Regions from separate parts of the Pseudomonas sp. NPDC089569 genome, predicted to be linked through region 2. Evidence: predicted binding sites of a transcription regulator. Region 2 holds the regulator's gene; the other holds the start of a gene.
The links. Region 2 encodes FliA, which starts transcription of late flagellar genes. Its sites were predicted from a motif close to CTAAAGTTTNNNNNNNNNNNGCCGNTAA; they were not measured.
Positions count from the first base shown of each region.

Region 1: motA (flagellar motor stator protein MotA) is a predicted target of FliA. The motif match lies at 1,712-1,739, and genes of this name have one in related genera.

Region 1 is NZ_JBNNVQ010000054.1:26,250-31,010, reverse strand. It holds gene rhdA (thiosulfate sulfurtransferase) at 1-59, opposite strand, end outside; gene ACQKP2_RS19980 (HDOD domain-containing protein) at 103-1,641, opposite strand; gene motA (flagellar motor stator protein MotA) at 1,808-2,659, shown strand; gene motB (flagellar motor protein MotB) at 2,663-3,685, shown strand; gene rsgA (small ribosomal subunit biogenesis GTPase RsgA) at 3,840-4,761, opposite strand, start outside.
Region 2 is NZ_JBNNVQ010000059.1:728-5,488, reverse strand. It holds gene ACQKP2_RS20685 (chemotaxis protein CheA) at 1-794, opposite strand, end outside; gene ACQKP2_RS20680 (protein phosphatase CheZ) at 849-1,637, opposite strand; gene ACQKP2_RS20675 (chemotaxis response regulator CheY) at 1,657-2,028, opposite strand; gene fliA (RNA polymerase sigma factor FliA) at 2,195-2,935, opposite strand; gene fleN (flagellar synthesis regulator FleN) at 2,932-3,762, opposite strand; gene flhF (flagellar biosynthesis protein FlhF) at 3,879-4,761, opposite strand, start outside.

The sequences.
Region 1 (4,761 bases), on a different contig from region 2:
AGGCGAGGGAGCAAGTCGCTCGGTTCGATCACCAGCGGCAAGCCAGAGAAGTCAGACATGTGAGGTCTCCAGGGCACAAAAAGGAAGGATTGTAGCGCAGCGCTATTGGCCGCGGCGGCTAAAGTTGTGCAGTGCTTTCTCGATGCACTGTGCGGTTTTGCCGAAGGCTTGTACGCAGATTTCCGAAAACGGCCCGCCGCCCTGATCCGCCGCAACAATCATGATCACCCGGCCATTGTTGAGCAGTGAGCGCAGCAGCAGATGCTCGCCGCCAAATTGTGAGCGCAGGCCGTTGGGTAGCAATGCGGAGAATTGTGCATTGTTGGCAGGCGTCAGGCGCACCTGGGCCTGTTGCGCGAGCAAGCGTTGCAGCACGGTGCTCTGGTTGACCGGGAAATTCAGCCCCGCAGCTTCTTTCGGCAGTCCGGCCGTTTGATGCACCCGCAAGTTGGCGTGGGTGCGGTCGGCCATCAGGATCATCACCCGGCGCATGCCGCACGCCACCAAGGCGTCGCGAGCCGCGATGGTCAAGTGCATGGCGTTGGTGAAACGGCTCGGCTCGGCCAGCAGTTCGGCACATTGTCCACGCCACTTCGCCAGGTCCTCGGCAGACGGCGCCTGCGCCGGCAACAATCGGGCATGGATGCGGTTCATGCCCCAAGGCCAGATCAGTGCGACGGCAGGGTGCCAGAGATCCGGCATGGCGTGATGGCGTGCACTGTTGGCAGCTTGTTGGTGCAGTTGCTGTCGGACGTCGTCCATAGGCATTTGCAGGTACAGGCTGGTCAGCTGCTGCCAGCGTTTGCTGTGCGGGCTGTCCCAGGCGTGTTGTGCGGACAGTGCCAACCCATTGGCCAACAGCACCGTGTTGGCCGGTTGATTGAGCCAGCGGCGCAGGGTCGGGTCGTCATCCAGGCGGTTTTGCTGGCGCAGTGGATGTCCACTGTCACGGGCGATGCGCAGGACCTTCACCAGCTCCCGTTGCTCGGTCAGCAACAGGTGATAGCCCTGCTGTACCCAGATCGGCAGGCGCCAGAGATTCACCAGGGTCAGGCCGATTTCCAGCAAGCGTGCGCCAAACAATTGCTTTTCGACTTTGCGTGCCGACTCGCCTTTGTGGATGACCCGCAACTCCCAGTCTTCGAGCAGTTGCGGGTGAGTCATTGCCAGCGGCCACAACGGTGACAGAAACAACAGGCTGCCCCAATGAATGTCCTGCCACAGTCTTGCCAGTCGACTGGCAAAAAAGCCGTTGGCCTGTTGAGTGGCGTGCTGGCTGATCATCTGCAACTGGCGCAGCGTCGGCGCAATGTCGGTCTCGGGCACTGCCGGCAAACGCTCGAGCAGTTCCTCGGTGCGTTTAAGGCCCAGGCGATTGATCGCGACCTCAAGGTTCTCCGCAGGCTCGGTCATGCTGCCATGGGTGTGACGGTTGGCTTCACGGATGACGCTCAAGGCCAGGGCCGGGCTTTGCTGCATGACCTCGGCAATGTCACGCAGCGAGCTGCGATTGTCGCGGATCGCCCGGCAGACACGGTCGTGACTGGCCTGCGGGACCGGCAGGCGCACATTGTCCAGAAGCTTGACCCAGCCTTCGAGAGTGGTCGGTTTTGCAGTTGGAACGTTCGTTTCGTTAACCATGTCGAGAGGCGATCATTGTCAGCATTTTCCCTGCCCGGAGTGGGTCGAAGTGGCTTTTCGCCTTAACTGGCTATAGTCTGGCGCAGTTTTGCCGATAAGTAGAAGAAGAGATTTTTTAACTTCCGAATATGACCTTGAACCCGACTCAGTAAGTGCTCTCCTACCTATGGCTAAAATAATCGGCATCATCGTCGTATTCGCGAGCGTGCTCGGCGGATACGTGCTCTCCCACGGCAAAATTGCCGCCCTGATCCAGCCTTTCGAGGTCATGATTATCGGAGGTGCGGCCCTCGGTGCATTCCTGCAGGCCAACCCCGGTCACATGACGATGCACGTGCTCAAGAAAGCCTTGAGCATGTTCGGTTCGCGTTTCAGCCACAGCTTCTATCTGGAAGTGTTGGGCCTGATTTACGAGATCCTCAATAAAAGCCGCCGCGAAGGCATGATGGCCATTGAAGGCGATATCGAAGATGCCGCCGCGAGCCCGATTTTCGCCAAGTACCCGTCCGTTCTGAAGGACGAACGCATGACTGCGTTCATCTGCGATTACCTGCGCATCATGTCCTCGGGCAACATGGCTCCCCATGAACTGGAGGGGCTGTTCGATATGGAACTCTACAGCCTGAAAGAAGAGCTGGAGCATCCTTCCCATGCCGTCAACGGCATCGCCGACGGTATGCCGGGTTTCGGTATCGTCGCGGCGGTATTGGGTATCGTTGTGACCATGGCCTCGTTGGGCGAGGGCGACCAGAAATCCATCGGCCTGCACGTCGGTGCGGCGCTGGTAGGTACCTTCTTCGGTATCCTGGCGGCCTACGGCTTCTTCGGCCCGTTGGCCCATTCCCTGGCCCACGATGCCAAGGAAGAGCTGAACATCTACGAAGCCATCAAGGCTTCGCTGGTGGCCTCGGCTTCCGGTATGCCGCCATCGCTGGCGGTGGAGTTCGGTCGCAAGGTCCTGTACCCGGCGCACCGCCCTAGCTTCGCCGAGCTGGAACAAGCGGTGCGCGGTCGCTAAGCCATGGAGAATAATCAGCCGATAATCGTCAAGCGCGTCAAGCGCATTGCAGGCGGGCATCACGGGGGCGCCTGGAAAATCGCCTTCGCCGACTTCGCCACGGCGATGATGGCGTTCTTCCTGGTGTTGTGGCTGTTGTCGACCGCCACGCCTGAACAGAGAATCGCCATCGCCGGTTACTTCAAGGACCCGATCGGCTTCTCCGAAAGCGGTACGCCGTACATCATCGATCTGGGTGGCACGCCCACCCTGGCGCCGGAAAACACCCTCAACCCGGAAGTGAAGTCCCAGCCGCAGCCGGACAAGGTGACGGTCGACACCGATCAGGTCGAAGGCATGGCCGAGATGGTCGAGAAAGAGCGTCTTGAACTGTTGCTGCAAGAACTGCAGAACAAGGTCGAAGAAAATCCGCAGTTGCAGAAGTTCAAAGACCAGATCATGTTCGAGATCACCCCGGACGGCTTGCGCATTCAGATCGTGGATGCTGAAAACCGCCCGATGTTCGACTCCGGCAGTGCCCGTCTGAAGCCGTATTTCGAAGACATCCTGCTGGCCATGGCCGACACCATCAAGGCGGTGCCGAACAAGATCAGCATCAGTGGTCATACCGATGCCAAGCCTTACAGCGGCACGGGTGATTTCGGTAACTGGGAGCTTTCTGCCAACCGTGCCAACGCCGCTCGCCGCGCGCTGGTCGCAGGCAGCTATCCGGATCAGCAAGTGGCGCGGGTGGTCGGTTATGCCTCGTCTGCCTTGTTTGACCGCGAGCATCCGTTCAACCCGGTCAACCGCCGTATCGACATCATCGTGCTGACCAAGAAAGCCCAGCGCGCCATTGAAGGTTCACAAGGCGCGGAACCTGCACCCGATGCCACGCAAGGGACGCCTGATGCCGCCCCGGCTGCACCGGTTGACCCGAACGCACTGCCGGCGGACAAGGAGCCACTGCCGGCCCACGAGCTTCGTGAGCGGCTGAACCTGTTCGATAACCCGGCACCGAAGCCGGCCGAGGCGCCCAAGCAGTGAGGTGGTGATTACTCGGTCGCCATCGCGAGCAGGCTCGGTCCCACTTTGGAATGTATTTACTTGTGGGAGCGAGCCTGCTCGCGATGGCGGTAGTCGAATAGCCACAAAAAAGCCGCGAGATGATCGCGGCTTTTTTACGTCTGCGGTAAGCGGCTCAGTAGCCGTTCTCCGGCAGGCTGGCGATGATCGAGCGGTAGCTGTTCATCCGTTGTTGCTGCACGCGGCCATCCTCAAGTGCCTTCAGCAGGGCGCAGCCGGGTTCGCGGTCGTGCTTGCAGTCGCGAAAGCGACAGGTGCCGAGCAAGTCGTTGAACTCAATGAAACCAGCCTCCACGTCGGCACGGCTGACGTGGCCCAGGCCGAATTCCCGGATACCCGGCGAGTCGATCAGCTCGCCACCGCCCGGGAAGTGGAACAGGCGTGCGGTGGTCGTGGTGTGAGTGCCCTGGCCGGACAGCTCGGACAGCGGGCCGACGCGGGTCTCGACGTCCGGCAGGAGGCTGTTGACCAGCGACGATTTGCCGACGCCCGATTGGCCGACAAACACGCTGATACGTCCATCCAGCCGCTTCTGTAATTGTTCCATGCCGTTGCCATGGTGGGCCGACACTTCAAGCACCGGGTAACCCAGCGTGCGATACACCGCCAGCAGGGCATTCAGCGCCGGGGCGTTTTGTTCGTCGATCAAGTCGAATTTGTTCAGCAGCAACAGGGGCTTGATCCCTGCGTGCTCGGCGGCGACAAGGTAGCGGTCGATCAGGTTGGCGTGCGGTTCAGGCAGTGGCGCGAAAACAATGACGATCATGTCGACGTTGGCTGCCACCGGCTTGAGCTGGCCACGGCTGTCCGGGCGGCACAGTTCAGTGTTGCGCGGCAGTTGCGCGACGATCACGCCGATGCCCTGGTTGCCGGCACGCCAGACCACCTGGTCGCCGGTGACCAGCGCTGGCAGGTTGGCGCGAAGGTAGCAACGGAACACCTGGCCGGCCAGCTCGCCATCGCGGGCTTCGACCTCGACCTGCACACCGAAGTGCGCGATGACCAGGCCATGCTGTTCAGGGCCCAGGTCGCCACCT
Region 2 (4,761 bases):
ATGGCCGACTCCAGTGCTTCGACGGCAAAGTTACCCTTGCCATGCAACTGGTCGAGCAGTGCTTCGAACTCGTCGTCGGTGATATCGGAGCTATCGCCCTCGGCTTTCGGCGCCTCTGCTGCGACAGACGCGGCAGGCGGCGTCAGGCCATCGACAGCGAACTGACCTTTACCGTGCAACTGGTCGAGCAACGACTCGAACTCGGCATCGGTGATTTCGTCGCTGGCCGCGGCATCGCCGGCAGGCTCGGCAACAGCGGCTGGCGCCTCGGCTTCAGCCTTGACGGCGTTCAGCGAGTCCAGCAATTGTTCGAATTCATTGTCGGTGATATCGCCCGACTCACTTTCGGCGACAGGTTCCTCGATCACCTCGGCCACCGGCGCAGGTGCGACTTCGTCGGCCGTTTGCGGCTCGGCCAGGCGGGCCAGGGCCGCGAGCAGTTCCGGTGTAGCCGCCGTGATCGGGCTACGGTCGCGGACTTCGCCGAACATGCTGTTGACCGCGTCCAGTGCTTCGAGAACCACGTCCATCAACTCCGAGTCGACGCGACGCTCACCCTTGCGCAGGATGTCGAACACGTTCTCGGCGATGTGACAGCACTCCACCAGCTCGTTGAGCTGAAGGAAGCCGGCGCCCCCTTTTACAGTGTGAAAACCGCGAAAAATTGCATTGAGCAGATCCGCATCATCCGGACGGCTTTCCAGCTCGACCAGTTGCTCGGACAGTTGCTCTAGAATCTCGCCGGCCTCAACCAGGAAATCCTGAAGGATCTCTTCATCGGCGCCGAAGCTCATCAGGGGGGGTGCTCCTAAAGGTCTAAAAACCCAAAAAACCTAAAATGCTGAAACTCAAAATCCTAGGCTGGATAACAAATCGTCCACATCGTCCTGACCGGACACAACGTCTTCTCTTTTATCGGCATGAATCTGCGGACCTTCACCCTGAGAGAGATGTTTTTGTGGATCTTTTTCGGCAAGCATCGCCGCACGGTCGTGTTCGATGCCCGCAAAGCGGTCCACCTGACTGGCCATGAGCACGAGCTTGAGCAGGTTGCTTTCTACTTCGGTGACCAGTTGGGTCACACGCTTGATCACCTGGCCCGTGAGGTCCTGGTAATCCTGGGCAAGCAGAATGTCGTTGAGATTGCTTGATACGGTGCGACCGTCTTCGGCGCTACGTGCCAGAAAACCGTCGACTCGACGGGCCAGGTCGCGAAACTCTTCGGCACCGACTTCGCGACGCATGAAGCGCCCCCAGTCCGTACTCAAAGCCTGGGCGTCATCGCTCAGGCGATTGACCAATGGCGTGGCGTTCTCCACCAGATCCATGGTGCGGTTCGCCGCAGCCTCGGTCAGCTTGACCACATAGGACAGGCGCTCGGTCGCATCCGTGATCTGTGACACTTCCTCGGCTTGCGGCATATGCGGGTCAATCTGGAAATTGACGATCGCGCTGTGCAACTCACGGGTGAGCTTGCCCACTTCCTGATACAGGCCGCGGTCACGGGTCTGGTTGAGCTCATGGATCAATTGCACAGCATCGCCGAACCTGCCCTTTTCAAGGCTCGCGACCAGTTCGACGGCATGTTTTTTCAGGGTCGATTCAAAATCGCCCAGCGAAGATTCGTTTTGCCCCATAGCTCCCCCGTGGCGCAGTTCAACCGATGCGTTCGAAAATCTTCTCGATTTTTTCTTTCAACGCCTGGGCCGTGAAGGGTTTGACCACATAGCCGTTCACACCGGCCTGGGCCGCCTCGATGATCTGCTCGCGCTTGGCTTCAGCGGTCACCATCAGCACCGGCAGATGCTTGAGTTTTTCATCGGCACGTACGTGGCGCAGCAGATCGATACCGGTCATGCCCGGCATGTTCCAGTCCGTTACCAGAAAGTCGATGCTCCCGCTGTTGAGTACCGGAATGGCGGTAGTGCCATCGTCGGCCTCGACCGTGTTGGTGAACCCAAGGTCACGCAACAGGTTCTTAATGATCCGCCGCATCGTTGAGAAGTCATCAACGATGAGGATTTTCATGTTCTTGTCCAATTCGACCTCCAAGCAGACTAAAACGCGCCCAGCACCTGGACGCGCCATTTCAATCAATCTGGCAAAGCACTCAATGACTGTCTGGAGTACAACGAATCGAAACGGGCGCGGTTCATCACCCCACCCGCCACGTCGCAGTGCCCCCACACCGCCTTCAACGCGCTCGCCACTCTCCCAAACGCCCCCGCAAACGGGCCGCGCACTGGCTGTGTAACTGGCTGACCCGAGATTCGCTGACCCCCAGGACCTCACCGATTTCCTTGAGATTCAACTCTTCGTCGTAGTACAGCGCCAACACCAGTCGCTCACGCTCCGGCAAATTGGCAATCGCGTCCGCCAGCGCGGCCTGGAAGCGCTCGTCTTCCAGATCGCGTGACGGCTCGAGATGAGCACCCGCGCCATCCTCGTGCAGCCCTTCGTGTTCGCCGTCCTGCAACAGATCGTCGAAACTGAACAGCCGACTGCCCAGGGTGTCATTCAAAATCCCGTAGTAATCGTCGAGACTCAATTGGAGTTCGGCCGCAACCTCGTGATCTTTAGCGTCACGGCCGGTTTTAGCTTCAATCGAGCGAATGGCGTCGCTGACCATCCGGGTATTGCGGTGGACCGAACGGGGCGCCCAGTCACCCTTGCGGACCTCATCGAGCATGGCGCCGCGGATGCGGATGCCCGCGTAGGTTTCGAAACTGGCGCCTTTGCTGGCGTCGTACTTGGTCGACACTTCCAGCAGGCCGATCATCCCGGCCTGGATCAGGTCTTCGACCTGGACACTGGCCGGCAGACGTGCCAGCAAATGGTAGGCAATGCGCTTGACCAACGGTGCATAACGCTCGATCAACTCGTATTGAGCGTCGCGTGCCGATTTCCTGTAGAGGTTCATACCGCTGGCTGTCATAGCACGGGTCCTGCCGTTTGTTGCACAAGGCGCTCGACGAAAAACTCCAGGTGTCCGCGCGGGTTGGCCGGCAGCGGCCAGGTGTCGACCTTCTGTGCGATGGCCTTGAATGCCAGCGAGCACTTGGAACGCGGAAAGGCTTCATAGACCGCACGTTGCTTCTGCACGGCCTTGCGCACACTTTCGTCATACGGCACGGCGCCGACGTATTGCAGGGCGACGTCAAGGAAGCGATCCGTGACCTTGGTCAGCTTGGCGAACAGGTTGCGACCTTCCTGCGGGCTCTGCGCCATGTTGGCCAGGACGCGGAAACGATTCATCCCGTAGTCGCGGTTCAGCAACTTGATCAGCGCATAGGCATCGGTGATCGAGGTGGGTTCGTCGCAGACCACCAGCAACACTTCCTGTGCGGCGCGCACGAAGCTGACTACCGAGTCACCGATACCCGCAGCGGTATCGATCACCAATACGTCGAGATTGTCGCCGATGTCGCTGAACGCCTGGATCAGGCCGGCGTGTTGCGCCGGGCTCAGGTGAACCATGCTCTGGGTGCCGGAAGCGGCCGGAACGATGCGGATGCCACCCGGCCCCTGCAACAGGACGTCGCGCAGGTCGCAACGCCCCTCGATCACATCGGCCAGGGTACGTTTGGGTGTAAGGCCCAGCAGAACATCGACGTTCGCCAGCCCCAGATCGGCGTCCAGCAGCAAGACGCGCCGGCCAAGCTCGGCCAGGGCCAGCGACAAGTTCACTGACACGTTAGTTTTGCCGACGCCACCCTTGCCGCCGGTCACCGCGATCACCTGTACGGGATGCATGCTGCCCATGTTATTTCTTTACCTTGTCTTGCATAGACGGAGGCCACATTACTGGCTGCGCGTTCGCAATTTGAACAATGCATGGCAGACCATCGATGTAGGTACAAAAACGATTCATTGTCACCTCAGCCTACCTGCTTGGCGGGACTGTGGTAGATGTCAGCGAACATGTCGGCCATGGCTTCTTCGCTGGGCTCTTCCTGCATTTGCACGCTGACGGCGCGACTGACCAGTTGATGACGACGCGGCAGATGCAAATCATCCGGAATCCGCGGACCGTCGGTCAGGTAGGCCACCGGCAACTCATGGCTGATGGCCAGGCTCAACACCTCACCCAGGCTGGCCGTTTCATCCAGTTTAGTCAGGATGCAGCCGGCGAGCCCGCAGCGCTTGTAACTGTGATAAGCCGCGGTTAGAACCTGCTTCTGGCTGGTGGTTGCCAGGACCAGGTAATTTTTTGCCCGGATACCGCGACCGGCCAGGCTCTCGAGCTGCATGCGCAGCGCTGGATCGCTGGCTTGCAGGCCGGCGGTATCGATCAGCACCACGCGCTTGCGCAACAGCGGATCCAGCGCCTGCACCAGCGATTGCCCCGGATCGACGTGGGTCACCGACACGTTGAGAATCCGACCAAGGGTCTTGAGCTGCTCCTGGGCACCGATCCGGTAGCTGTCCATGCTCACCAGCGCAATGTTCTGCGCGCCGTACTTGAGCACGTAACGGGCAGCGAGCTTGGCCAGGGTGGTGGTCTTGCCCATGCCGGCAGGGCCCACCATGGCAATCACGCCACCTTCTTCGAGCGGTTCGATTTCCGGCGTGGTGATCATCCGCGCCAGGTGAGCCAGCAGCATGCGCCAGGCCTGGCGCGGCTCTTCGATATCCGTCGTCAGTGCCAGCAAATCCCGCGACAACGGTCCCGACAGACCGATGCGCTGCAGGCGACGCCAGAGGTTCGCCTGATCGGGACGGTTGCCTTGCAGTTGACTCCAGGCCAGGGAGCCGAGCTGA